DNA from 3 places in the Blautia marasmi genome. Region 3 is predicted to be linked to each of the others. Evidence: riboswitches for the same ligand, from Rfam matches in the RefSeq annotation. Region 3 holds a riboswitch; each other region holds the start of a gene.

Evidence for each region. A riboswitch is a leader RNA that binds a small molecule or an ion and turns the genes downstream of it on or off. The one in region 3 is predicted to bind ZMP and ZTP.
Region 1: another riboswitch for ZMP and ZTP. It lies ahead of pflB (formate C-acetyltransferase); the one in region 3 lies ahead of C6P39_RS16885 (IMP cyclohydrolase).
Region 2: another riboswitch for ZMP and ZTP. It lies ahead of C6P39_RS06145 (formate--tetrahydrofolate ligase); the one in region 3 lies ahead of C6P39_RS16885 (IMP cyclohydrolase).

Annotation. Positions count from the first base shown of each region.
Region 1 covers NZ_OIWX01000001.1:5,063,976-5,073,730, forward strand. The annotation lists gene thiM (hydroxyethylthiazole kinase) at 1-60, shown strand, start outside; gene thiE (thiamine phosphate synthase) at 47-706, shown strand; gene C6P39_RS22125 (HAD family hydrolase) at 703-1,353, shown strand; gene thiD (bifunctional hydroxymethylpyrimidine kinase/phosphomethylpyrimidine kinase) at 1,350-2,159, shown strand; ZMP/ZTP riboswitch at 2,250-2,329, shown strand; gene pflB (formate C-acetyltransferase) at 2,421-4,673, shown strand; gene pflA (pyruvate formate-lyase-activating protein) at 4,660-5,427, shown strand; gene C6P39_RS22145 (putative manganese transporter) at 5,591-6,487, shown strand; gene C6P39_RS22150 (hypothetical protein) at 6,563-7,153, opposite strand; gene C6P39_RS22155 (cold-shock protein) at 7,438-7,638, opposite strand; gene C6P39_RS22160 (AAA family ATPase) at 7,977-9,464, shown strand; gene C6P39_RS22165 (LysR family transcriptional regulator) at 9,482-9,755, opposite strand, start outside.
Region 2 covers NZ_OIWX01000001.1:1,369,619-1,379,373, forward strand. The annotation lists gene C6P39_RS06125 (pyridoxal phosphate-dependent aminotransferase) at 1-369, opposite strand, end outside; gene C6P39_RS06130 (ABC transporter ATP-binding protein) at 479-2,212, opposite strand; gene C6P39_RS06135 (S8 family peptidase) at 2,469-4,211, opposite strand; gene C6P39_RS06140 (formate/nitrite transporter family protein) at 4,308-5,087, opposite strand; gene C6P39_RS06145 (formate--tetrahydrofolate ligase) at 5,191-6,876, opposite strand; ZMP/ZTP riboswitch at 6,986-7,072, opposite strand; gene C6P39_RS06150 (carbohydrate kinase family protein) at 7,165-8,133, opposite strand; gene dltA (D-alanine--poly(phosphoribitol) ligase subunit DltA) at 8,394-9,755, shown strand, end outside.
Region 3 covers NZ_OIWX01000001.1:3,897,558-3,907,312, reverse strand. The annotation lists gene C6P39_RS16900 (LacI family DNA-binding transcriptional regulator) at 1-988, opposite strand, end outside; gene C6P39_RS16895 (NAD(P)-dependent alcohol dehydrogenase) at 1,335-2,384, opposite strand; gene C6P39_RS16890 (phosphoribosylaminoimidazolecarboxamide formyltransferase) at 2,794-3,972, opposite strand; gene C6P39_RS16885 (IMP cyclohydrolase) at 4,000-4,713, opposite strand; ZMP/ZTP riboswitch at 4,816-4,894, opposite strand; gene C6P39_RS16880 (class I SAM-dependent rRNA methyltransferase) at 5,087-6,286, opposite strand; gene C6P39_RS16875 (M48 family metallopeptidase) at 6,400-6,993, opposite strand; gene C6P39_RS16870 (methionyl aminopeptidase) at 6,987-7,859, opposite strand; gene C6P39_RS16865 (SGNH/GDSL hydrolase family protein) at 7,865-8,518, opposite strand; gene C6P39_RS16860 (GNAT family N-acetyltransferase) at 8,522-9,064, opposite strand; gene C6P39_RS16855 (GNAT family N-acetyltransferase) at 9,061-9,564, opposite strand.

The sequences.
Region 1 (9,755 bases), 1.2 Mb from region 3:
GAGGTGTATCATTTGACCGGCAGCGAGCTGGAGAGAGGAGCAAAATATGAACTGCGCTGAGAAAAGAGAAATGGTGAGACGTGCCCTGCTTCTGTATGCCGTTACGGACCGATCCTGGGTGGGAGAAAAGACACTTTATGAGCAGGTAAAAGCATCTCTGGATGGAGGCATTACGCTTTTGCAGCTCAGGGAAAAAGAGATGCCGTATGAGGATTTTCTGCGTGAGGCAAAGGATATGAAGGCTCTTGCCGCCAGTTACCGTGTCCCCCTGATGATCAACGATAATGTGGACCTTGCCCTGGCTGTGGATGCGGACGGCGTACATGTGGGGCAGAGCGATATGGAGGCGGGAAGCGTCAGGGAAAAACTGGGCCAGGATAAGGTCATCGGCGTCTCCGCCCGGACTGTTTTAGAGGCTCTGCGGGCAGAAAAGGCAGGGGCGGATTATCTGGGCGTGGGGGCAGTGTTTTCCACCTCCACCAAAGAAGATGCAGACGTAATCGCATGGGATACCCTGAAAGAGATCTGTCAGGCGGTATCCATCCCTGTTGTGGCGATCGGCGGAATTAAGAAAGATAACGTGATGCAGCTTGCCGGAAGCGGTGCGGCAGGAATTTCCGTTATTTCCGGCATTTATGGACAGACGGATATCAGAGCCGCCTGTGAGGAACTGCTGGCACTGGCTAAGGAGATGATAAAAAAATGAGAGGGATAAAGGGCGCCATATTCGACGCGGACGGCACGCTATTCGATTCTATGGGGCTGTGGGACCAGGCAGGAGAACGCTATCTGAAACGAAAGGGGATCAGGCCCCGGAAGGATATCCGCCAAAAACTGGAGACCATGACAATGGGAGAGTCTGCAGAATATTTCCGCACCAGCTATGGGATCTTGCTCCGGAACGACCAAATCATTGACGAGATTAACACCATGATATATGACTGTTACAAAGAGGAGATCCGGATCAAACCGGGACTGCTTTCCGTGTTGGATGATTTAAAGAGCCGCAGTATCAGAATGTGTATCGCCACATCCACAGACAGGCCTCTTATAGAAGCTGCGCTTAAAAATAACGGGATTGATTCTTATTTTACCGGTATTCTTACTTGTACGGAGGCAGGAGCCGGTAAAAGAAATCCACGGATATATGAGCAGGCGATGGGGATCATCGGTACAAAAAAAGAAGAGACATTAGTGCTGGAAGATGCATATTTTGCAGCAGAAACAGCGAAAAAAGCCGGATTTTTACTGGCAGTCATACGTGATCTTTATTCTGAAAAAGACAGAGAAAAATTGCTTAGACTGGCAGATATCTATCTTGAAAAATGGGAAGATTGGGGGCGGAAAATGTGAAAAAAGTATTGACGATTGCCGGATCAGACTGCAGCGGAGGAGCCGGAATCCAGGCGGATATTAAGACCATAACAGTCCATAAGATGTACGCCATGAGTGTGATCACGGCACTCACGGCGCAGAATACAACAGGTGTATATGGGATACAGGAGTGTGACGCGGAATTTGTGGGTAAACAGATGGACTGCATTTTCACAGATATCCGTCCGGATGCAGTGAAAATCGGTATGGTCTCCAACGAAAAGATCATACGGGAAATTGCCGGAAGGCTGAAAAAATACCGGGCACAGGATGTGGTATTAGACCCGGTCATGATATCCACAAGCGGCAGCAGACTCATATCGAAGGATGCCTCTGAAGCGCTGAAAGAGGAACTTTTCCCTCTGGCAGCAGTGGTGACACCAAATCTTATGGAAGCGGAAGCGCTCTGTGGTTTTTCTGTGGGCAGCCCCAAGGATATGGAACGGGCTGCAGAAAAAATAGCACAGTATGGCCCCGGTGCGGTTCTAATAAAAGGCGGCCATTTGAAAGATGGAGCGGATGATCTTTTATATGAGAAGGGCAGATGTACTTGGTTTTCGTCAAAGCGGATAGAAAATCCCAATACACACGGAACGGGATGCACCTTGTCTTCCGCCATTGCCTGTAGTCTTGCTGCAGGATACCCTCTGGAAAGAAGCGTAAAGAATGCCAAGAATTACCTAACCGGTGCGCTTGAGGACGGGCTTGATCTGGGAAAGGGCAGCGGACCATTGAACCATATGTACAGATTACCTCCTTTTGCAAATGGCTATCCGTTTCGGTAATCTGTAATATTTTTTATAATATGTTTACTAAAAAGAACATAAAAGATTCGTTCCTTTTATTGACAATTCTTAAAAAAATGCTTTATACTACAGATGTTATATGACTGGCGGAAGTGGAATGAACCACAGGGAGTATAACGTTGATTTAGCCGACCGTCTGGGCAGAAGTTGTCTGGATAGGACCGGCTTTTTTTAATATATCCGGTCCGGTCTAAAGGCAGCTTCTACGCAATTATTGTCTTAGAAGGAGGACTTGCAAAGATGAATAACTTCAAACAATGGGATGGATTTAAAGGTAGAATCTGGAAGGAAGAGGTCAATACACGTGACTTTATCCAGCACAACTACGAACCGTATGAAGGAAATCAGGAGTTCCTGGAAGGCCCCACCGAAGCAACGGAAAAACTCTGGTCTGCACTGTCAAAACTGCAGAAAGAGGAACGTGCAAAAGGCGGCGTTCTGGATATGGATACGGAGATCGTATCCTCACTGACTTCCCATGGGCCGGGCTACATCAGTGAAGAATTAAAAGACCTGGAAAAGGTAGTAGGGCTTCAGACCGACAAACCACTGAAACGGGCATTTATGCCTTATGGCGGTATTAAAATGGCAGAGGATTCTTGTACATCCAATGGCTATACACCGGCCCCGGAGCTTCATAAAATCTTTACAGAATATCATAAAACGCATAATCAGGGTGTCTTTGATGCGTACACACCGGAGATGAAAAAAGCCCGTCATAACAAGATCATCACAGGACTTCCGGACACGTATGGCCGTGGCCGTATTGTGGGTGACTACAGAAGAGTGGCGCTTTACGGTGTTGATTTCCTGATGGAAAAGAAAAAAGAAGATTACGATAACTGCGGCTGCGGTATCATGACAGATGAGATCATACGTCAGAGAGAAGAGATTTCCATGCAGTACCGTGCCCTTGCCGATATGAAAAAAATGGCTATGAGCTATGGATATGACATCTCAGAACCGGCACAGAACGCTAAAGAAGCAGTTCAGTGGCTGTATTTCGGGTATTTGGCTGCCATCAAGACACAGAACGGTGCAGCCATGAGTGTGGGCCGTGTGGGGACTTTCCTGGATATTTACATGCAGAGAGATCTGGAAAACGGTACACTGACAGAAAAAGAAGCACAGGAGCTGGTAGACCATTTTATCATGAAGCTGCGAATGGTCAAGTTTGCCCGTGTTCCTTCTTACAACCAGCTTTTCTCCGGAGACCCGGTATGGGCTACCGTGGAGGTGGCAGGCATGGGTCAGGACGGCCGTTCCATGGTCACAAAGACAGATTACAGAATCCTCCACACATTGGAGAACATGGGGCCTGCACCGGAACCGAATCTGACGGTTCTCTACTCATCAAGACTGCCTGTAAACTTTAAGAAATATGCTGCATTTATCTCTGTGGAGACCAGTTCTATCCAGTACGAAAATGACGATGTGATGCGGCCGGTATGGGGAGATGACTATTCCATCTGCTGCTGTGTATCAGCCACCCAGACAGGAAAAGAAATGCAGTTCTTCGGTGCCCGTGCAAACCTGGCAAAATGCCTCTTATATGCCATCAACGGCGGCATGGATGAGAAGTCAAGGGTTCAGGTGGGACCTGAATACAAACCGATCACATCTGATTACCTGGAATATGATGAGCTTGTCCGCAAATATGAAATTATGATGGACTGGCTGGCAGGGCTGTATGTAAATACCCTGAACCTGATCCAGTATATGCACGACAAATATTACTATGAAGCAGCAGAGATGGCACTGATCGATACAGATGTGCGCAGAACTTTTGCAACAGGGATCGCAGGTTTTTCCCATGTGGTGGATTCCCTGTCCGCTGTGAAATACGCCAAGGTAAAAGTTGTGCGGGATGAGGAAGGCGTGGCAGTGGACTTCCAGACAGAGGGTGATTTTCCCCGCTACGGTAATGACGATGACAGAGCAGATGATATTGCGGTATGGCTGCTGCACACGTTCCTGGAAAAGTTGAAAAAATATCCGACCTACCGGAATTCCGAGCCGACCACCTCCATCCTGACTATCACATCCAATGTGGTTTACGGAAAAGCAACAGGCGCGCTGCCGGATGGCAGAAAAGCGGGAGAACCGCTTTCACCCGGTGCAAACCCAAGCTACGGTGCAGAGAAAAACGGCCTTCTGGCTTCCCTGAACTCTGTTGCAAAGCTTCCATATGAGTGGGCACTGGACGGAATCTCCAACACACAGACCATCAATCCGGGTGCCATCGGACATTCGGAGGAGGAGAGGATCAACAATCTGATGCACATTCTGGACGGATACTTTGACCAGGGAGCACATCACTTAAATGTGAATGTGTTTGGTATCGAGAAACTGGTGGATGCCATGGAACATCCGGAAAAAGAGGAGTATGCCAACTTTACGATCCGTGTATCCGGTTATGCGGTTAAATTCATTGATCTGACACGCGAGCAGCAGCTTGACGTGATCGCCCGCTCCGCACATGAGCGCATTTAGTTCGAGAAAAGGCTCCATCCATTCGATCGAAAGCTTTGGTTCCGTGGACGGGCCGGGGGTCCGGTTTGTGATTTTTCTGCAGGGCTGCAGGATGCGCTGCCAGTTCTGCCACAATCCGGATACCTGGAGCACCAGCTCCATGGATATGATGTCAGCAGATGAGCTGCTAGGGCAGGCTCTGCGCTATAAAGCCTACTGGGGAGAGAAAGGCGGAATAACCGTCAGCGGCGGGGAACCGCTGCTCCAGATGGATTTTTTGCTGGAGCTTTTTACAAAGGCTAAGGAAGAAGGGGTGCATACGGTCCTGGATACTTCCGGAAATCCGTTTTCCAGGCACGACCCGTTTTTCCATAAATTCAGCCGCCTTATGGAAGTTACGGATTTACTTCTCCTTGACATCAAACAGATTGACAGCGCAAAGCATAAAATCCTGACAGGATGCAGCAACGAAAACATTCTTGATATGGCCGGATATCTGGCCGAGATCAACAAGCCGGTATGGATTCGCCATGTTCTCGTGCCGGAACGGAACGATTATGACGAAGATCTGATACGGCTGGACGCATTTGTAAAAGGCCTGGGCAATGTTCAGCGCTTTGAAGTGCTGCCATACCACACGCTGGGGGTCTTTAAATGGCAGGATATGCGTATCCCTTATCCCCTGCAGGGGATTGACCCTCCCACGAAAGAGCGGGTGGAGAATGCCAACCGGCTGCTTCATACAAGTGAATATACAGGCTATCTGAACGCATAGGAAGAGCGGCAGCGGAAATTGATATGATAGATTTCCGCTGTCGCTCTGCATTTTGGGAGTATCTGCTAAAAATAACAATCCGGCGTTGAGTTTGTCCTGCATTTATGCTATTATTAGAAACTGGAATGCGAATAAATATTCTGCTGCGGAAGGGAGCTGTGATATGATACTTGACGTGATTTTAGATGCTTTGCTGGATACAGCCAAGCTGATTCCTTTCCTGTTCCTGACTTATCTGGTCATGGAATATCTGGAACATAAAACAAAGAATAAGTCCAAGCAGATCATGCAGAAGTCAGGGCATTTTGGTCCTCTCATTGGCGGTGTGGCAGGTGCGTTTCCCCAGTGTGGGTTCTCAGCGGCCGCAGCCAGCCTTTACTCCGGAGGCGTCATATCAGCGGGAACTCTGCTGGCTATTTTTCTTTCCACTTCAGATGAAATGCTTCCTATCTTTATCTCCGAATCTGTGGCAGCAGGTACAATCCTGCGGATCCTGGGTCTGAAAATTGTTCTTGGAGCTGTATCCGGGTTTGCCATTGATGTATTATGGCGTTTTGGCGGCAAGAAGAGGAGAGAGCGGGAAGAACATAATCATATACACAGAGAACATCATGAGAAAGATATCCATGATCTGTGCGAATCCGAACACTGCCATTGTGAGAACGGCAGCATTATGAGATCGGCTTTTTTACACACGCTTCAGATTACGGTCTTCATCTTTCTCATATCCCTGGTGATCGGATTTTGCGTGGAATTGGTGGGAAGTGACAAGATTGGATACTTTATCAGCACAAAACCGGTTGTCGGTGTATTTTTGGCCGCACTGGTAGGATTGATTCCTAACTGTGCCTCCTCTGTGGTGATCACCCAACTCTACCTGACCGGCATTCTGGGCGCCGGACAGATGATGGCGGGACTACTGGTAGGTGCGGGCGTAGGTATTCTGGTGCTCTGCAGGACCAATAAGGGTGTGAAAGAAAACCTGGGTCTCATTGGGATCTTATACGGAACAGGCGTGTTCTGGGGAATCCTGATAGAGATGCTGGGGATTGTACTGTGATACCATAGCATTCTCTTTGCTGGATGTAATGGTGAAAAAAGCTGGCATTTTTGTATGAGATGCCAGCTTTTTTTCTTATATTACCTGTATCCGGAAGGCAGTGGTCTGTGGTGGGATACTGGCTGTCTGGAAGTTTGCGTGGGTGATCCTGACCATCTGTCCGGGACGGAGAAAGCGGAGATTTACCGGAATACCGGAACGATTTAAAATGACCGTGTCATCAGTTATGACAAATCTGGTCTGACTGTTTATATCGTTTGGATTACCTGTATAGAGGAATCGGTTTCTCAGATCAATAGAAGCGATCCTTCCCGTTGTGGTACTGGTCTGTGGGCGGGGCTGTCTCTTGACAAGGATCAGATAAGCATTTGCCTGTGGCGGAATACTTCTGGTCATACGTGAAGAGAACACAACATTTACCCACATGCCTTTTTGAATCTGGCATGAGTCAATACGCCTGCCGAATGTATCCAGGATGACCGTGTTCCTTCCCACGTTTAAACGCAGATTTTGTATCGAGACGGTCTGGTTTGCTTCGGGGACCGCGTAAGATACAAGGATATGTCCTATCTTGTTATCGTAACAAAACACATCCTCAACAAGAGCATTATCTATGCGCATAACATTACCTTGCTGGATGATCGTGCCTCGGGGATCATTGTTCATAATATGTGTACCTGAGCATTATTTGTTGCTTTTATTATATGCAGGTCTTGAAAAAATGTCAGTAGGATATATGAGATTGGGAAATAATGAGGGTGGGATTTTTTATAGAAATATATGTAAATTGAATGAGATTTTAGGTTGAGCCAGCAAGGAATAATGTATAAACCCCGCCGACTTAGCTGTAATATTAACCATAGCTCTGACTAGTTAACATACAGGGCATCAATGCCTGTCACTGCAGATCGTGTGCAGGCATTGATACGATAGTGAAATGATATTCCGGCTTAAGCGGCACAAACATTAACAGCCTGCATACCGCGGTTTCCCTGAGTTAAATCATAAGTTACGGCCTGGCCGTCTTCAAGAGATTTGTAACCATCGCAATTGATCCCTGAGAAATGTACGAATACATCAGATCCGTCTTCCCCTGTGATAAATCCGAAACCTTTTTCTGAGTTAAACCATTTTACTGTACCTTTATTCATGAAAGATACCTCCTAATTTTTATATGCATTTTACAAAACAAAAAACGCATACAGCAGTAAATCATTAATAAAAGAATGACTTACGGATATATGCGAAATCAAGGCTTTATCAAAACACTTTCTATAGATTACCATAGAAAATGCGCTATGTCAAGAAAAAAATAAAAATATTTTGTGCCGGCAAAGCACAAATGAGCTTGTAAAAGAATAAAAAAATAGGTATACTACATACTTGCAGGGAACCTGCAGTTTGAAGTGATACTGTAAGGCAGCACGTGTATCAGCAGTTATCACATGGTATGTGTGAGGATCTAATATAACAAAAGGAGTACGCAATTATGCCAGTATTTGATTTCAGCAATTCGGACAATAAAAAGAAGAGTGAGTTTCAATGTACATACACCGTGTTTCGTTCCAATGAGAATACAGCCTCCCCGGACAGGCCCATCCTGCTTCTGGACAACCATGAGCGGAAATGGAAGCACCATTCCTGCGGTGTCTTTGCCAATCAGAATCAGCAGACGGCATTTGAATTCAAGGAGGAAGACAAAACGGTCAGCGCAGATATTCTGCAGATAGATGCCCGCTTTGTCAGCCTGATCCACTGGCTGGGTGATAACCACATCAATGTGCGCCTGTCCGGCAAGAACAGGGAGGACGGCTATGCGGTTTACAAGATTCGGGAGATCGCTTTCGGTGGGGGAACCAAGCTTTCCGCTGAGGATGGTTTTCTGCAGTTTATGATAGAAAGACTATTGGCAGGCAGTGCGCCTGTGGAGGAGAATGAGGACGAAGACCAGGAGGAGACCGGTGACAGTATGAAACTCACCAGTCTGCAGAGCATTACGGACTTCATGACCTGTGCAGGCAAGACGATGCCGGATAATATCCGCCTTTGGGCAAGGAGAAATCTGGCTGTTGCCCGTTCCCATGAGGTATCCCCGGAGGAGAGGCGCCATGCCCAGCGCGCACTTTCCATCATGATGAATATCCAGTGGAAGAACAATTATTTTGAGGCTATTGATCCTCAGGAGGCACGCAGAATTCTGGATGAAGAGCTTTACGGTATGGAGCGGGTGAAACAGCGGATCATGGAGACAATCATACAGATCAACCGTACCCATACCCTGCCGGCATACGGTATTTTACTGGTGGGACCTGCCGGAACGGGAAAATCCCAGATCGCTTATGCGGTTGCACGTATATTAAAACTGCCTTGGACAACGCTGGATATGAGTTCTATCAACGACCCGGAACAGCTGACCGGAAGCTCCCGTATCTATGCAAATGCAAAGCCGGGAATTATTATGGAGGCTTTTTCTATGGCAGGTGAATCCAACCTTGTCTTTATAATCAACGAACTGGATAAGGCCTCTTCGGGAAAAGGCAATGGAAATCCGGCAGATGTCCTTCTGACCCTTCTTGATAACCTGGGCTTTACAGACAATTATATTGAATGTATGGTTCCCACTGTTGGCGTATATCCCATAGCCACAGCCAATGATAAGGAGCAGATCAGTGCACCGCTCATGTCGCGTTTTGCTGTCATTGATATTCCGGATTATACGGCGGAAGAAAAGAAGATCATTTTCTCCCGGTATGCCCTGCCGAAAGTCCTGGGACGTATGGGTCTGCAGGAAGATGAATGCGTTGTGACGGAAGAGGCTTATGACGCAGTTGTGGAAAAATATGCGGACACTACCGGTATCCGTGATCTGGAGCAGGCAGCAGAGCATATGGCAGCCAATGCGTTGTATCAGATTGAAGTGAATCATTTGTCAAAAGTGGTTTTTGATGCGGAGATGGTGCGGAGTCTGCTGGAATAAAGCGGAAGAGCCTTGCTCTATATGAGAGTTTTTACCGTTTCTGCAAACCTGCAGACATCATCAGGCGCATCAAAACTGTACAGCAAACCATAAGGGATACTATAATCCCAATTTACCGGAATAGATACAAGTCCCGGATGGACTTCCTGCCAGCATTCAATGGTGAGGAGAATGTTTCCTGTTTCTGCGCAGCGGTTAAACACCGATAAATCATAAAACGGAGGGGTGTCCTCTATTCTGATCTGAGGATGGTGTTTTTCTAAATCGCTGCGCAGAAAGTCATTGACGCCG
Region 2 (9,755 bases), 2.5 Mb from region 3:
TTCGTCCCCCGGGTTCAACAGGGTTTTCAGGATAACGTTCAATCCTCCTGCCGCACCTACCGTCATAATGATATTCTGTTCCCCAAAAGCAGTGCCGAATCTTTTATTAATGGATGCAGCGATGGCTCCCCTTACATCCTCGTATCCGCTGTTGTTCATATATCCGTGCAGCACAACCGGATCTTCTTTCTCCAGCTCCTCATAGACTGCCTGCTTTACCTCCGCCGGCGCCGGGACATTGGGGTTTCCAAGGCTGAAGTCATATACATTCTCAGCTCCGTATTTGGCCGCCATAATTTTGCCTTCCTCAAACATAGCCCGGATAGCTGAACTGTTTTTTACCAAATTCACCATTTTATCTGCTATCATATTATTACTCTTCCTTTCTATGTAGTCTTTCATTCGGATACCTACGATTATACCATTTTCCGTCCGGCAAAATCAACGTTTTAACACATTAAATCAAAAAATTATTTTTTTACACAAAGGACAGCTTATAAAGGCTGCTGTACAGACCCTCTCTCTGCATCAGCTCCTCATGGGTCCCCTCCTCTGCGATCCCGTCGTCAGTCAGGACGAGTATCCTCTCCGCCTTACGGATCGTGGACAATCTGTGTGCAATGACAAAGGTTGTCCTGTCTTTTGCCAGGCTTTCCAGAGACTGCTGTACGATTTTCTCACTCTCATTGTCCAGTGCGGATGTGGCTTCATCAAAGATCAGGATCGGCGGATTCTTCAGGAATACCCTGGCAATGGAAAGCCTCTGCTTCTGCCCTCCGGAAAGCTTGACCCCTCTTTGTCCGATATCCGTGTCATAACCATCCTCCAGACCCATAATAAAATCATGCGCATTGGCAGCCCTTGCCGCACGAAGTACCTCCTCGTCCGTTGCATCCGGTTTTCCATAGCGTATATTCTCCATGACCGTTCCCGCAAACAGATATACATCCTGCTGTACAATACCAATATGATTTCTCAGACTCTGCAGCTTGATATTCCTCACGTCCATGCCGTCCAGACACACGCTTCCGCCGCTCACATCGTAAAACCTGGGGATCAGACTGCAGAGGGTTGTTTTTCCCGCACCGGAACTTCCCACAAGGGCCACATATTCTCCTGCCTTTACCGTCAGATCCACATGGCTGAGCACTTCCTCCTGGCTCTCCTCATAGTGGAAAGAGACATCCCGGAATGCAATCTCTCCCTTCACATCCCCCAGTTCCACTGCATCAGGTACATCCTTGATATCCGGCGCAATGGCCATGATCTCCAGAAACCGGGAGTAACCGCTGTATCCGTTCTGGAACTGCTCTGTAAAGGTGATCAGCTTCTTCACAGGATCTGTAAAGTTATTGATATACAAAAGCACGGTCACCAGGTCCTCCACAGGCATTTTCCCTCTTGTCATGAAAAACGCACCTACCAGAAGCACCGTGATAGTGATCAGGGTAGTGAATGCGCCCATGCCGGAGTTATAGGTTCCCATGTATTTATAACTACGTTTCTTGGAGTCCACAAAACGCTCATTGCCTTTCTGGAATTTCTTCATCTCTTCCTTCTCGTTGGCAAAAGATTTCACCACACGGATGCCGGAAAGGCTGTCCTCAATCTGGGTATTGATATCCGCGATCCGCGCCCTGTTTTCCCTGAATGCTGATTTCATCTTCCTGTTATAAATAAAAGCATAGATAAGAAGGAACGGCACAAACAGGAAGGCTGACAAGGCCAGTTTCGTGTTAATAAACATCAGGATAATAAACGCACCGATAAATTTAATGACAGAGATCACCAAATCCTCAGGTCCATGGTGCAGCAGCTCACTGATGTCAAACAGATCAGAGGTAATTCTGGACAGAAGATGTCCAACCTTCTGGTTATCGTAAAACGCAAAAGAGAGCTTCTGGTAATGTCCAAATATCTCGTTGCGCATATCCCGCTCGATCCTGGCTCCCATAATATGACCGTAATAGGCAATATAATAGTTACAAAATGCCTCCACCAGCACAAGGGCAACCATAAAAATACCCAGCTTCATGATCAGGTCTGTGGCCTCCCGCACAGGCTGGTTCACTACTGTGCTGGTGATATAGCGTACGATCAGCGGAATCACCAGCGTGATCCCCGCTCCTAAAATCGCAAAAAACAGGTCAGAAAAAAACAAACCCTTATAGGGCTTATAATAGCTGACCAGTTTTTTCAGTGTTTTTCCCATCTCTTTTTATCTCTCCTTTTCTTTCTCGTGTCTATTCCGTGTTTTCGTATGATCTCAGACAACGATTCCATAGGTCTGCGCATTTTCTGCGCTGACCGTAAGAATGCGTTCCGCAGCCAAGTAATATCCCATTGCCGAAGGCGATCCTGCATGGATCTTTGCCTGTAACTGGCCTGTAACTGTGAAGGTACGAAACAGTTACAATCACAGTATAAAACAGGACACTGTTTTTGGCAATGTCCTGTTTTATAAACTTTTACACAGGGAAACTGTCCCTGAGACATAAGGCTCCATACCCCGTCTGGTTATTGGGATAAGGGCCTCCCAGTAGATGGCGTGCCCCCCTTCGCAGATATGCCTTCACTTTTTCTCCGTAGAGAAACGGATCATTTCCTCTGACGATCCCCCATTCCATCAGCAGAGCCGCCGAACCGGTGACAAAAGGCGCCGCAAATGAGGTGCCGGTCCTGGAGGTATATCCCCCGTTTGGTGCGGCTGTTGTAATATCCACACCCGGGGCAGCGATATCAGGTTTTACCATATTCGTGATCCTGGTAAACCCCCGCCCGGAAAAATCAGCGTAAGCCTGGTATCTGGAATTGTATGCCCCAACCGAGATCACCCTTGCGGCTGTGGAAGGAATGGTAAGGGTTATCTCCGGCACGGGAAATAGGAAACGTGTACCTTCATTCAATGCCGCGCCTCCGGGCATCCACAAATTGTACCTGCCGTCCACAATCCTCCCCGGTATCAGGTTGATCTTCCACACGCCGCTGTCAATGTAAGTATTCTGGGGGATAAAGTCAATGAAAATCTCCTGGGACAGACTGAACGGACTGGGTTTCCCATAATAGATCAGTATCTGGGTGGTCCCCAGATTAAAGCGCTGGGGCCCCAGTATTTCCTGAAACGGCCCGGCCACCTGACCGTTAGGATGCTGAAGGGAAATATCCATCTGGTCCACATACTGTTTCCAGATCTGTATATTCATCCCAGTTTCATAAGCACCGATCTGGAACGAAGCCGCCTGGCTTTCCCCCTGCCGGAGAGTCCCTGAGGTGTGCACTGCCTTGTTTCCTTCATTCCCCGTTCCCACGCATATGACTGTCCGCCCAAGATTGGACGCATTGTCCAGATATGCCTCTATGAGAGATTCCCCGCTGTGGGAACCATAATTATTGCCAAAGCTCAGATTCAGCGCGAGCGGCATTCCCATGGCAATAGATTGGCGGATGCAGTAGTCAATTCCCTGCATCAGTTCCGTGGTCCTTGGAAATCCCTCCGTCTGAGGTGTCCCCAATTTCACCGCTATGATCTGGCTCTCAGAGGCCACACCTCTGCGCAGCCCCCCGGAAGCCCTGCCGTTACCTGCGGCGATTCCCAGAACGCCTGTGCCATGCCCGCTCAGATCACGGCTTGGGACCGCTGCGTACCGCTCTGCCGCTGTCGGTTTCTGAAGTGCCTCATCAATCTGCTCTTTGGTATACTCTGTTCCAATGACATAACCGGCCGGCGGATTCCCGGGCACAGTCTGGTCCCACAGTCTCAGGATACGGCTGCTCCCGTCTGCATTGCGGAAATCCGGATGGGCATAATCCACCCCGGAATCCACACAGCCCACAAGAACACCTGCCCCAAAAAGCGGCTGTCCCAATGGTGAAAACCCGCTCTGCACCGGATTAATACAGGAAGCCGCGCGCCCCTGCTCCACCGCGAAAAACAGCCGCTTAGGCATTTCAATAAATTCTATCTGGGGATATTCCGAAAGACTGTCGATCTGGTTCTCCGGAACAGAAAGTATGGCAAATCCACCCAAAAGCTCCACAGCCTTTATCTCCGGGTTCAGCGCGCCCTGCAGACTTCCGGAGTATTTTACAATTAAATCCCACCTTCTCTCTTCCGGCTCAAACCCCACATCCAGTACAAGGGACTTTTCCCGTTCCTGCGGTGTGGCATCCAAGGCCAGATTCAAAAGATTTTCCAGCTTTTGATCCTGCATAACAGCTCCTGGTCTTTGCGGTATCTCTCCATTATATGCAAAAAAGGCGGCCAAAATCTGTCTTTTTTCCAAACAGATTCTGACCGCTCCTTTATATTACGAATTTAGCGCTTTTGATTTGGTCATAACATGGTACGGACCTGCCACGAAGAACACGCCGCCTATCATATTACCGATGGTTACAAATAAAAGATTATAGAAATAACCTCCTACGCTGACTGCTGCATCCCCTGCATTTAAGATTCCAACTGCCAGAATACTCATATTGGCAATACTATGCTCAAATCCGCAGATCATAAATACAAAAATACACCAGAATACCATGATCAGCTTTCCTGACTCGGATTTCATCTTTAATGCGCACCATACGGCAAGACATACCAGGATATTACAGAAGATTCCCCTTACCAGAAGCTGTACAGGTGTCAGAGACATCTTTGCGGCAGCTACCTGTGCAAAATAAGCTCCTATATCACCTTTTGGCACTCCGGTAAGCTGGAAGCCGGCAACACCTAACAGAGAACCTAAAAAGTTTCCGATATAACATAAGATCCATGCTTTGACTGTCTTGCCCCAGGGCACACATCCACTGAAGGATGCACTTCCAAGAACCATATTGTTGCCTGTAAACAACTCGGCACCCGCCATAATAACAAGGCTCAATGCTGCCGCAAATGCAAAGGCCTGCACGGCTTTCAGCATTGGGGACCCCGCTGCGTTCAATGGTGTTCCCAGAGTAAATGTTACAAAACTTCCGAATGCAATGAAAAGCCCTGCAGTGATGGAGGATACCATAAAACCAAAGGTATTGTTCTCCATGAAGTTTATCTTACCTTTCGCCGCATTACAGACTGCACTGAATTCATCAAAATACATATATTTTCCCCCGCTTCTTTCGCTAACGTATGCATACAAAATTCAGGTACGGCTTTAACCGTACCTGATTTCATCTTTATTCAGTTTTCAATATGGAATTTTATTAGAACAGACCGGAGATCTTTCCTGTCTCATCAACATCAATTCTCTCTGCAGCCGGAACTTTCGGCAGACCAGGCATGGTCATGATCTCTCCGGTAAGAGCAACAATGAAGCCTGCACCTGCGGAAATCTTCAGGTTACGAACGGTTACTTCAAAGTCTTTCGGTGCACCCAGTTTTGTCTGGTCATCTGTCAGGCTGTACTGTGTCTTAGCCACACAAATCGGGCAGTTTCCATATCCAAGAGCTTCCAGCTGAGCAGCCTGTTTCTGAGCATTTGCTGTCAGAACCGCTTTCTTGCCGCCGTAAATCTTCTGAACGATCTGGTTTAATTTGTCCTCAATGCTTCCTTCCAGCTCATAGGAGAATGTAAAGTCATTCTTCTCTTCCACAAGACGTACCACTTCTTTAGCCAGTGCAACGCCGCCTTCGCCGCCTTTTGCCCAAACTTCGGAAAGTGCAACATTTACGCCCAGTTCTTTACATTTTGCTTCTACCAGGTCAAGCTCTGCCTTGGTATCGGTCGGGAATGCGTTGATCGCAACAACACACGGAAGTTTGTAAACATTTGTGATATTGCTTACATGTTTCAGTAAGTTCGGAAGACCTTTCTCCAGAGCTTCCAGGTTCTCGTTATTTAAGTCTGCTTTCGGTACGCCGCCGTTGTATTTCAGGGCACGTACAGTCGCTACGATAACAACTGCGCTCGGTGTCAGGCCAGCCATACGGCACTTGATATCCAGGAATTTCTCTGCACCTAAGTCCGCGCCGAATCCTGCTTCTGTGATAGCATAGTCACCTAATTTCAGTGCCATCTTGGTAGCAATGACTGAGTTACATCCATGAGCGATATTAGCGAACGGTCCGCCGTGAACGATTGCAGGTACATGCTCCAGAGTCTGAACCAGGTTTGGTTTCAGAGCATCTTTCAGCAGTGCACACATAGCACCTTCTGCATGTAAATCATGAGCTGTAACAGGTTTCTGCTCGGAAACCTTGCCATATGTATAACCAACGATGATCCTTCCCAGTCTCTCCTTCAGGTCTGTAATGTCTTTTGCCAGACACAGAACAGCCATGATCTCGGAAGCAACTGTGATATCGTATCCATCTTCTCTCGGACAGCCGTTTGTCTTTCCGCCAAGACCATCAACTACAAAACGAAGCTGGCGGTCATTCATGTCCACGCATCTTCTCCAGGTAATCTTTCTTGGGTCAATGTTCAGGTCGTTGCCCTGATAAATGTGATTATCCAGCATTGCTGCCAGCAGATTGTTCGCTGCACCGATCGCATGGAAATCACCTGTAAAATGCAGGTTGATATCTTCCATTGGAACTACCTGTGCATATCCGCCGCCTGCGGCACCACCTTTTACACCGAATACCGGTCCCAGGGATGGTTCACGGAGCGCTACCATTACATTTTTTCCTAATTTCTGAAGGCCGTCAGCCAGACCTACTGTTGTTGTGGTCTTTCCTTCACCGGCAGGTGTCGGGTTGATAGCGGTAACCAGAACCAGTTTTCCGTTCGGTTTATCAGATTCTTTTAACAGATTGTAGTCAATTTTAGCTTTGTACTTACCGTACTGCTCCAGATATTTGTCATCAATACCTGCTTTTTCTGCAATCTTTGTAATTGGCTCCATTGTGCACTCCTGTGCGATTTCGATGTCTGATTTGAATCCCATGTTAATACCCTCCTTTTCATAGCAATAGCTTTGTCTTCTGCCTGCCACCACTGTCTATGTATGAACCTCTTTGAAAAAAAAGGGCAACATTTGTCAATTACACAATTACAAACGTTGCCCAGACGGTCGGCTCTCACTTACATTTTGACTTCACTGTGGTGCTCCACATTGTAATCCGTCAGAAATCAAAACTATTATTTTGTTATGTCTATAATTTATCACAATTTCCGATTACTGTCAATGCTGTATTATATTAAAAATTCACAACAATATTTCGACAATTTTACTCTATTTTCCAGCGATAAACGCTAATACCTCTTCTTTTTTAGGCATAACACGGAGGGCGCCCTTCTTTGTAGTAATAAGAGAGGAGGCACCATTGGAGAATTCCAGCATTTCATAGAGCTGTTCCTCTGTAAGGCCTTCCATTCCGTGCTCCAGCACATAATTCAGCGCACATGCGCCGAAGGTATCCCCGGCCCCTGTTGTCTCGATTGTATTCTCCTGTAAAAACGGCGCATGGAACACTTCTCTGCCCTCATGGAACGCAGTGCTCCCTTCTTTTCCCATGGTTACATTCATCAGCTTCAGATTAGGATACTGTGCAAGCAGCATATGGGCGCCTTCCTTCACATCCTTGGTTCCGGTCATGAATTCCAGCTCCTCCTCTGAAATTTTCAGCAAATCACATTTTGAGAGGCCGTAGGCGATCTGTTCTTTTGCAAGCTCCATGCTGCTCCACAGAGGGGGACGCAGGTTCGGATCAAAAGAGATGAGAAGTCCGGCCTCCTTTGCAACATCAATGGCTTTGGCAGTGGCTTTGCGCACCCCTTCATGGGTCATGGACAGTGTTCCGAAGTGGAATGCCCTGGCTGATCTTATGTATGCTTCATCGATCTGCTCAACATTCAGCATCATATCCGCACCGGGATTTCTGTAAAACGCAAAGTCCCTGTCCCCGTCCTCAAACGTATGGACAAATGCCAGTGTTGTGTGGACCTCCTCGTTCTCATACAGATGGCTGGTGTCAATACCCAGGCTGTTCAGTGTACTTCTCAGGGATGTACCGAACTGGTCCTTTCCCACAACCCCCAGAAAAGATGTAGTTTTTCCAAGGTTATTCAGCATAGCCAGCACATTACACGGCGCCCCGCCCGGATTTGCCTCGAAGATGGGATTTCCCTGTCCGCTCACACCGTTCTCCGTAAAGTCGATCAAAAGCTCGCCCAGCGCGATAACATCAAAATTCTTATTCATATATGTTCTCCTTGTCCGTTTTATTCTACTGTGAATTATATTCGTTTTGCCTGCTTTACGCAAGTACCGCGGCATAATTATTCATAAAAAATACATTGGATGTAGAATTTTTGTCACTGCACAGCTAGGAAACAAGGGATTGATTCTTAATGAATCGAAAGGTTTTCTTTAGAATTTCTTTTAAATTGAGCCTGCAATTTCTTTTAAATTTTATGATGTAATGAAAAGGTAAGAAAAATGTCGAAACTGAGGTGATTTTTATGAATATATTGAACCAGATATCTGAGTATGCCTCCATCTGCCCGGAAAGAACAGCCATCTGCTGTGACGGCTTGTCTGTTACTTACGGGGAGCTGGAGTTATATTCTTCCCGCCTGGCCTGCCATCTTGAGCAGCTATGCGGACAGAACCGTTCCCCCATCGCAGTGTACGGGCACAAACATCCCCTGATGCTTGTATCCTTCCTGGCATGTGTGAAATCGGGCCGGGCCTACTGCCCCATTGACACCTCCGTACCGGATTCCCGTGCGGAAATGATCCTGGACGCCCTTGATTCACCTGTCTTTTTATCCCTCTCTCCTCTGCGGGCTGAATGCAGGGACAAACGTACACTATCCCTGGAGGATATTGATATTATCGTGCATACGGATCTATCCTGTATGAATGGCTGTCTGGAAACCGGCAGACCAAAGCCGGTTTCCGGGGATGATGTTTTCTATATCATATTTACTTCCGGAAGCACCGGTACCCCAAAAGGAGTTGCCATCACGGAAACCAATCTAAGCAATTTTCTGGACTGGTCCATCACCCTTGGAACTCCAACCAATGCCAAAAAGGGAAAGGTGTTTCTGAATCAGGCCCCCTTCTCCTTTGATTTATCTGTTATGGATCTGTACACCTGTCTGGCAGTGGGCGGAACGCTCTGGTGTCTGACAAAAGATGTGCAGAAGGATTACCGGAGACTGCTGGATTCCCTGAAATGCTCCGGGGCATCCATTATGGTCTCCACACCGTCCTTTGCGGATGTGTGCCTGTCAGACCCAGCCTTTGCCCAGGCCTGCCTGCCTGACCTTGGTCTGTTTTTATTCTGCGGGGAAACCCTTACGAACCGGACAGCCCGAAAGCTCCTGGAACGCTTTCCTGATGCCAAAGTCATGAATACATACGGCCCCACCGAATCCACCGTGGCAGTCACCCAGGTGGAGATAACCCCGGAACTGGCAGCCAGCCCTTCTCCTCTCCCTGTGGGCAGGGCAAAACCTGGCACTCTGCTGCAGATCTGCGGTCCGGACGGCAGTGTACTCCCGGAAGGGGAAAAAGGGGAGATAATGATCATAGGTGATACGGTAAGCCCCGGCTACTATCAGAATCCCACACAGACCAAGAGCCGCTTTTACCCGTATACCAATAAGGGCATCATCAAGCAGGCATACCGCACAGGTGACAAAGGGTATCTGAAAGACGGAATGCTCTATTACTGCGGACGCATAGACCTGCAGATCAAGCTGCACGGATACAGAATTGAGCTGGAGGATATTGAAAATAATCTTCTCCGCCTCCCTCAGATAGAAAAAGCCGCCGTACTCCCAAACACGAGGGAGGGGCGTGTCAAAAGCATCAGT
Region 3 (9,755 bases):
TAATACAGGTATCTCCCTGTTCCAGCCGATAGGGCAATGTAATTTCTATATTTTCCTCCTTTTTCTGATTCTGGAACGTATCCAAAGTCTGTTCTATCATTTTTTTAATAGGCTGGCTGATCGTAGTCAGTTTTGGTGTCACCTGTCTGGATAAACTGATTCCATCAAATCCCATCACAGATACGTCCTCCGGGACTTTCAGCCCCACTTCAGATAATGCACTAATTACTCCCAGCGCTGCTTCATCGCTGAATGCAAAGGCAGCAGTAAATGATACTCCCTCTCTGATCGCCTGCGCTGTCATCCGGTAACCGCTGTCATATGTCAATTCCCCATACTTCACTTTATTTTCATCAAACTCCAGACCGTATTCTTCAAAAGCTCTCTTACAACCTGTAATACGCTGAAATCCGGAACTGATGCTCTTAGGATGATCGGATAAGATCAGTATCTGTTCGTGCTGCAGATCAAGCAGAAATCTGGCCCCTTCATGTGCGGCTGCCAAATCGTTGATATGAATCATCTTACATCTCTTGTCAGCACTGATAGCCCCGAACATAACCGTCTTGATATTTTTTGCAGCTATGTAATTCAGCATATCCTGGTCTGCATTTTCCTCCAGATAAATGACTCCCGTGATGTCCAGCTCTTTAAAAAACTGTTTGTACGCCTCCCCCCGTTCCATAACAGGGATAAATACCATTCTGTATCCGTATCTTGGCACAGCTTCCAGCAGTTCTTTCAACACCTCACTGAAATATGCCAGCTTCAGGTTCGGTATCAGAACAGCTATGACACCGGGATTTTTTTGTTTATACACAGGTGTATATGCAAGTTCCCGGACAGCTTCTTCAATTCTCTTTGCAGCTTCTGTTGTCACAATGTTCTTTCCGTGAAAATATCTTGAAACAGTAGCCGGTGATACTCCTGCTTTTTTTGCTACATCTCTTATGGTTGCCCCATTTTCATCACCTCTCTTTTGTGCAATATATGCTTTTAACCAAATTTTTCCACATTTTCCTTGTGCTTTTCAACTAACTTTATGAGACTCATTATAAAAACAGCTGTGTAAAATGTCAATATTGTTTCATTTGTTTCATTTTTGTTTCATATGTTTCACATGGTTTTTTCGATTTCCAAGGAATATCCTACTTTTTTACCTTTGTACCGTGAATTCACAACGCAAAAAGACCGCTGCACCTAGGTTTCCTAAATGCAGCGGCCAACATGCCACTCGCTTTATATGCTTTCACACTGTATTAACTCTGCTCTTATCTACACTTTGCCGTAAGAAGCACTTAAATCAGAAAAACATATATCTGTTGACTATTTTATTACTCATGGATCTTAATAACAGCCTTAACAATATCCGCCTTATTCTTCATAGAGAACTCCATCGCCTTATCCGCCTCATCCAGCGGAAATTCATCCGTCACGATTCCCTTCAGATTGATCTTGCCATCCGCAACAGCCTGGATCGCCATAGGATAAATATGACGATAGCGGAACACGGTCTTAAAGGTCAGCTCCTTGTCAAGGGCAATGCTCATAGGCAGTGTTACTTCCCCTGTCCTGCTGTATCCCACAAATACAATGGTAGAGCCTTTTCTGGCCATGAGAATTGCCTGTCTGGATGTCACTTCTGCGCCTGCAGTCTCAATCACCAGATCCGTTCCCCTGCCGCCGGTCAGTTCTTTTACTTTCTCTACAACATCCTCTTTCATGCCATTGATAACGCCTGTAGCTCCCAGCTCCATGGCCTTTTCCAGACGTTTGTCCATCACGTCAACAACGTAAACTTCGCTGACACCTCTGGCCTTCAATGCCATCATGGAAACAAGGCCAATGCAGCCTGCACCCACGACTACTGCCTTCTGTCCCAGATGGGCGTCTCCCTGGATCGCGGCGTGGAATCCAACTGCCAGAGGCTCGATCAGCGCGCCCTCCAGAGTACTTACATTGTCCGGAAGCTTGAAGCAGAGATTCGCCTCATGTGCCACGTATTCCTGGAACACACCGTCAACCGGCGGAGTTGCGAAAAATACTACATCCGGGCAGAGATTATACTTGCCCTCTTTACAAAATTCGCACTGTCCGCAGGTCTTTCCCGGCTCCAAAGCCACACGGTCACCAACCTGCAGATGCTTTACCTCTCTGCCCACTTCCACTACAACGCCGCCCGGCTCATGGCCCAGTACGAATGGTGGTTTTACCACATAATCCCCGATAGCCCCTGTCTCATAATAGTGCAGGTCCGAGCCGCAGATTCCCACATAATCCAGCTTTACCAAAACTTCGTCGTCCTTTGGCTGCGGGATGGGTCTTTCTTCAAAATCCATCTTCTGGATATCCGTCATTATTGCTACTTTCATCATGCCTTCCATCTCTTGTTTTCCTCCTCTTGTGATTGTGCATTATGTGACTTCATTATAAGTCAGAACCGTATAGACTACAAGTGAAATTCATGTCTTTTTCCTTCAAATTTCTTTGATTTGTTACTGTTCACTCCGTGTCCGGTAACACGCTTCACGATGCACAGATATGGAGCATTCTGCCCCATATGGCGCTGGCTGCCTCGGGATTTTCATGCTTCTGGCATGAAAACGCCTCCCGGTACAGTGGCCTGTGAACAGTAACTTTGATTTATCATATTCCCATGCTGTCAGACCCAGGCGGACATCCCCACCTATTCCTCCCCAAAAAATCCCCGGCTTCCCCGCTGACAATAAAATAAAGGCAGGGATAAAACCGGAAACCCGGTCCTATCTCTGCCCAAAGCGGAGGCGAAATTATTTAGTGATGGAACAGACGTATGCCTGTAAATGCCATCGCCATATTGTACTTATTGCAGCACTCGATCACTGCATCATCGCGTACGGAGCCGCCCGGCTCTGCGATATATTTAACGCCGCTCTTGTTGGCGCGCTCGATATTGTCTGAGAACGGGAAGAATGCATCAGAGCCTAATGTGACATCCGTCAGTTTGTCAAGCCATGCACGTTTTTCCTCACGTGTGAACACTTCCGGTTTCTCTTTGAAAATCTTTTCCCAGGCCCCATCAGCCAGAACATCCATGTATTCCTCACCGATGTAAACATCAATGGCATTATCTCTGTCAGCACGGCGGATACCGTCGATAAAAGGCAGATCCAGCACCTTCGGGCACTGTCTCAGCCACCAGTTATCAGCCTTCTGGCCTGCCAGACGGGTACAGTGTACACGTGACTGCTGGCCTGCGCCGATACCGATCGCCTGTCCGTCTTTTACGAAACAGACGGAATTAGACTGTGTATATTTCAGTGTGATCAGAGATATCTTCAGATCCATCAGCGCGTTTGCCGGGATTTCTTTATTCTCTGTCACAATATTGGAAAGCAGCGCATCGTCAATAGGAAGTTCCTGTCTTCCCTGCTCAAATGTGATGCCGAACACTTCTTTATGTTCCAGCGGAGCCGGCTGATAATCCGGGTCGATCTGGATCACATTATAATTGCCGTTTTTCTTCTGTTTCAGTATTTCCAGTGCTTCCTCTGTATATCCCGGAGCGATCACACCATCGGAAACTTCTCTCTTGATCAGCATAGCTGTGTCTTTATCACACACATCAGACAGGGAAATAAAGTCACCAAAAGAGGACATTCTGTCAGCGCCCCTTGCTCTTGCATAAGCACATGCCAGCGGTGATAATTCACCCATATCATCCACCCAGTAAATCTTTTTCAGTACATCTGACATGGGAATCCCAACTGCCGCGCCTGCCGGTGATACATGTTTAAAAGAAGTTGCAGCCGGAAGTCCGGTAGCCTTTTTCAGTTCTTTCACCAACTGCCAGCCATTAAAAGCATCCAGGAAATTAATATATCCCGGCTTGCCGCTGAGAACTTCAATAGGAAGCTCGCTGCCGTCAGCAACATAAATTCTGGAAGGTTTCTGGTTCGGATTACATCCGTACTTTAACGCTAATTCTTTCATATTCCTGTTCTCCTCTATGCTTCTTACTTATTTGTTTTTATTTATGATCCTTGTCTCATACTTTCCGGTTTCAATATCAATAAACCGCACAAACAGAGACACTTTATTGTCCTCATTCAGGCTCTCCCAAACATTCTTTGTAAACCCATCAATGTCATTTGGGATTCCTACCAGTTTCGGTTCTCCCTCAAAACTTGGCAGCGGATTGCCGTCATGCATATAAGTGTGGATAAAATGTCCTTCCCCGGCTGTCGGATTTTCATAAGTGAATGTATAACGGTTACATCCCTCAGGACTTCCGTTGCTGCTCTTCAGAATAGACATGGCATAATGGTATGCTCCATTCTCCACCTGCATAATACCGGAGATTCTCGGTGTATAGTTAGGGCCGTCCGGCTCAAACTCACGAGTTCTTAAGGACTGCTCAAAAGAGATCCCCTTCTCCATACCTTCATAGACCGTATCGGTCTGGTCACCGTTCGTTACAATTGTCTTATTGCCAATCACACGTACCGGTGCATATATGATCAAGCTGGGATCAGTCAGCTTAGACGGGTCAAATGCCTGGGTGCGGATACCCTCTCCCTCTTCCACGAACACACGGTTCCTGCTGTTCTCACTTCTGCCCATGATAAAATATGCCGTAACTGCCTTTGTACCATCCTCAGACTTACCAATAACAATTCCCCTTCCAGGGTATGCATTTTCTCTCAATTCATTCTCAAGTGATAACATTTTCATGAATTCCTTCTCCTTCTCATTTTGACCATAATCATCTGCTGCCAATCCATCGGCAACTTTACCCTAATAAAACATAACAACAAAAAAAGCCCACACTCTGAACATACTTGCCCAGACGGTCGGCTTCCTACGCTTATACTCCCTGTGGTTTATTCCACTTCCGTCAGTCATATAAGCAATTTAAACATTATCACGTAATCTTCCCCTTGTCAACGCTTTTTGACAATTTTTATCAAAAAATTCCTATACGCATTCTAAATCACCACCCTCCCTTCACAAACCGGCCAATACCAGGCAAGGGATACAGAGGACTGGATAACTCTTCCTTCCCCCGGTCCTTTGCTTCCCTTGCCGTCCATCCTCTTTTTCCCTCCTACCCTTCACACACCTGAAAAATATAAAACTTCAGATAATAAGACTCCTCCGCCGCCCAAAGTATGGGATGATCCGCTGCCTGCGTCCGATACTCCACCTGCCGCAGCCTCTTATGCACATTCCTTGCGGCCTGCCCGATGGTCTGTGTAAACATCTCATAAGACATAAAATGCGAACAGGAACAAGTCGCCAAAAACCCCCCGTCCTTCACCAGCTTCATAGCCCGCAGATTGATCTCCCGATACCCTTTCACCGCATTCTTAACAGAATTCCGGGACTTGGTAAACGCCGGCGGGTCCAGTATCACCACATCGAACTTCTTCCCCTCTTCCTCCAGCTTGGGAAGCAGCTCAAACACATCCTCACACACAAATTTCACTGTCTCTGACAGCCCGTTCAGCGCGGCATTTTCCCTGGCCTGCTCCACTGCCAGTTCGGAAGCATCCACTCCCAACACACTCTTTGCACCTGCGATCCCTGCATTCAAAGCAAATGACCCTGTGTGTGTAAAACAATCCAGCACCTTTGCTCCTTTGCATAATCTCTGAATCGCCAGCCTGTTATACTTCTGATCCAGGAAAAAACCGGTCTTCTGACCATCCTCCACATCAACCAGATATTTTACTCCATTCTCACAAATCTCCACTTTGGTATCAAAAGGTTCCCCCATAAACCCTTTGACAAGCTCCATCCCTTCCTGCCTTCTCACTTTGGCGTCACTGCGCTCGTAAACGCCGCGGATGACTACGCCGTCCTGCGCCATCTCCTCCTTCAAAAGCTCCAGGATCTTCCCTTTCAGCCTGTCAATCCCCAGCGCCAGGGACTGCACCACCAAAATATCAGAAAATTTATCCACAACAAGTCCGGGCAGAAAATCCGCCTCACCGAAGATCACACGGCAGCTGCCGGTATCCACTGTCTTTTTCCTGTACTCCCAGGCATCCCTCACCCGTTTTCGCAGAAATCCCTCATCTATCTCCTGCTCTGATCTTCGTGTCATCATGCGGATCCTGATCTTGGAGTTGGTGTTGATAAACCCTCTTCCCAGGGGATAACCGTCAAAATCGTGTACCATCACCATATCCCCATTCTCAAAACTTCCCAGGATACTGGCCACCTCATTATCGTATATCCACGGACCTCCCGCTTTCAGGGAACGTCCTTCCCCCTTCTTCAGTGTCGCAATTGCCAGACTCATGTGTCTTCCTCCATTTTTCTATTTTTTCTGTCCCAGCACAATATAAGCAATTCCGCATAGGAGACCGCCTGCTGTGCCAATTTTCTGCTGCTTTTGAATAATTCCATGTAAACTTACGGTTGCACCCCGCTGTTTAAGCGGGTTTTCACATCTTTCCACCGAGGATAGAACACATCCATATATCCGTAAAAAATCCCGTTGTGCCCCCGCTCCAGAAGATGCACCAGTTCGTGAGTGACCACATATTCCAGACACTCTTCCGGATATTCCGCCAGCCAGACATTGAGCCAGATCCTCTTTTTTTCCACATTGCAGGTTCCCCATCTGGTTTTCATATCCCTCAGACGCCACTCCTCTGCGTGGACTCCCACTTTCTGTTCGCACTCCTGTATGACACGGGGCAGTATTTTTTCAAGACGCATTCTGCATTCCTGTTTTTTTGCCTCCCGATCCTGACCTTCGTATATTTCCCAGGGGGGCAGGTTTTGGCCCTTCTTCTTCCGATGTTCCTCTATCCAATCCATTCTCTCCCGGATAAATCTTCTGATATCGCACTCCGGCATTTTAAGAGGCGCGGAAACCCGGATACTTCCGTCCGCCCCCACACGCAGATACATATTGCGAATGGCTTTTTTCGTCACCTGGATATCCAGTCCGTTCTCGGTCCATTGATAAATTTTCACCCGTTTTCCGGCTGTCTTTACCATGCCAGGACCTCCGGGCCGTTTTCGGTCACAAGGACCATGATCTCCCACTGTGCGGAAGGCAGTCCATCCTCTGTATAAACCGTCCACCCGTCATCCTCATCAATAAAGATCTCACTGGCCCCCATATTCACCATGGGTTCTATAGTAAACAGCAGCCCCGGCGCCATGACCATACCGGTGCCAGCCCTGCCAATGTACCCCACCCACGGGTCTTCATGGAACTCCAGCCCAATACCGTGGCCTCCAATCTCCTTCACCACACTGTAGCCGTTTTTCTCTGCATGTTCATGGACTGCCTGACTCATATCCCCCAGAAATCCCCAGGGTCTTACCTGCTTAAGCCCTTTCTCCACACATTCCTTTGTAACCTGCACGAGACGCTCTTTCTCCTGTCCCACATCACCGATACAGAACATTCTGGAGGAATCAGAATAATATCCGTTCAGGATCGTGGATACATCCACATTGATGATATCCCCCTCCATAAGTACGATCTCCTCCGACGGAATGCCGTGGCACACCTGGTTGTTGATGGAGGTGCAGACACTGTTTGGAAATCCCTCATAATTAAGGGGTGCCGGCACGGCATTGGCCTTTGTGGTGATGTCATATACCCAGCGGTCAATCTCGGCTGTGGAAATCCCCTCTTTGATATGTTCCGCAACATAATCCAATATGGCAACATTGATCTCAGCGCTTTTTTTGATACCCGCGATCTGTTCTGCCGTCTTAATGATTTCACGCTTCGGTACGATCCTGCCCTGGGACTGCAGATGGTTCAGCTTATCATCAAAAGGTCCATGGCATTTCTTATATTTTTTTCCGCTTCCGCACCAGCACGCGTCATTTCTTCCTAAATTATTCAAATCCCTTACTTCCTTTCCCGGAGGATCTCCCTCAATTTTTCTGTTACAGCCCCGGCAAGCGCTCTGTGCCCCTCCGGATCCAGATGGACGGAATCCTCCGCACAGGGCAGTGTCACTGCCGCGGCATCCAAAAAAGCGCAGCCCTGCTGCCTGGCCGCCTCTCTGTAATAACCGGCCAGCTCATTTGATATTCTCACTGCACGCTCCCCGCCGAACATGGGCGAAAATTTGTGACTTATAATTTCTTCTCTGATCTTTAAAGGGGATATCAGCAAAATTTCCGGCATAGGCTCACGATCTTCACGAAAATACATCTTTATGGTTTTAACCAGTTTTTCCGCCCCTGCGGCCACATCGGCGGCAGTCAGGGAAAACCTCTGTTTCATATCATTTGTCCCAAGCATTAATACCACCACATCCAGGGGACTGTGGCTTTCCAGGCAGGGGATCAGGTATTGCAGACCATTTTTCGTGCCTTCAATGGGATCATCCCAAACCGTTGTCCTCCCATTCTGGCCTTCCTCGATGATCCGTACCCCTTCCTCCCTCAGGGCCTCCTGCACCAGACTGGTCCAGCGCACTCCCCATGGGAAACGGTTTCCGGTCACACCGTCATATCCATGGGTATTAGAATCTCCATAACATAATACATTTTTCATCTCTTATTTCTCCATTGCCTCGTATTCTTCTCTAGTGATGCGGAACAAGTCATGGGGCATATGGATCCCATAGTAATACTTAACAAAGGAACCTGCCTTTTTCATGCCGTTTCTCCCTGCCACATTCCGGGATGCCGTATTGCTGTCCCGGATGATAGAATATACTTCCTCCGCCTTTAATGTCTCAAAAGCATAGTCCCTGCAGGCCCTGGCTGCCTCTGTAGCGTATCCATGATGCCAAAACTCTTTGCAGAATAAATACCCCACCTCCAGCACCTGTCTGCCCTCACAATCCTGCATGGTAAGGCCGCACTGTCCGATGAATCCTCCTGTCTCCTTCAAGATAACAGCCCATAATCCAAAACCATACTGTCTGTAACGCTCTAACTGCCGATCCAGCCATTCCCGGGCTTCCTCATCCGAAAAAGCATGGGCGTAGGCGTACATTACCTCCGCATCCTGCAGCATTTTGTTTAAAGAAGCCTGGTCCTCCTTACACAGCTTTCTGAGCACAAGGCGTTCTGTCTCCAACACAGCATTTTTCATGATCCCATCTCCTTCTGGTATGCGATTCTCGGTGTTCCGTCTTCCATATATACAGTTCCGCAGGGTTTGAAACCATTTTTTTCAAACACTCTCTGCATGGTCTTATTTTTCTGATGTGTGTCACCCCGCATGTTTTTGCACCGAGTCAGACACCACTGTACACAAAACGTTGCCACACCTTTTTTTCTGCCTGCGGAAGCGATCCGGTGCAGGAATCCATAAGGCTCCTCATTCAACCAGCACCCACCCTCTATCTCTCGGTAATTGGGTTCTTCTCCTATACAGTACATAAAAACTCCTTCTATTCCATCCGATGACTCACAGATGTATAACACATTACGGTTCAAATCCGTTTCCACGTCTTCCCTTGCCGGATAACCGTTTGTCCACTGCCCCGGGTTTCCGTTCTCTGCCATGTACGCCCTTGCCTGTTCATACAGGGCCATGATCTCATCTATATCTTTATCCTTTGCTTTGCGAATATGAAATTCTGTGTCCATCAATCTGATATCCTCTCCTGCCATGCTCTTTGCCGTATTCATTCCGTACTTTGTTTGTCCGTAAAACAGCTATGCACAGTATAGCACGATTTTTTCTGATTTTCCACATGGCCCACAGGATTTATCGCGGGTTCCTATTGTTTCAATCTTTTATAATTTTCAGATTATATAATAATTTTCAATCTATTTAC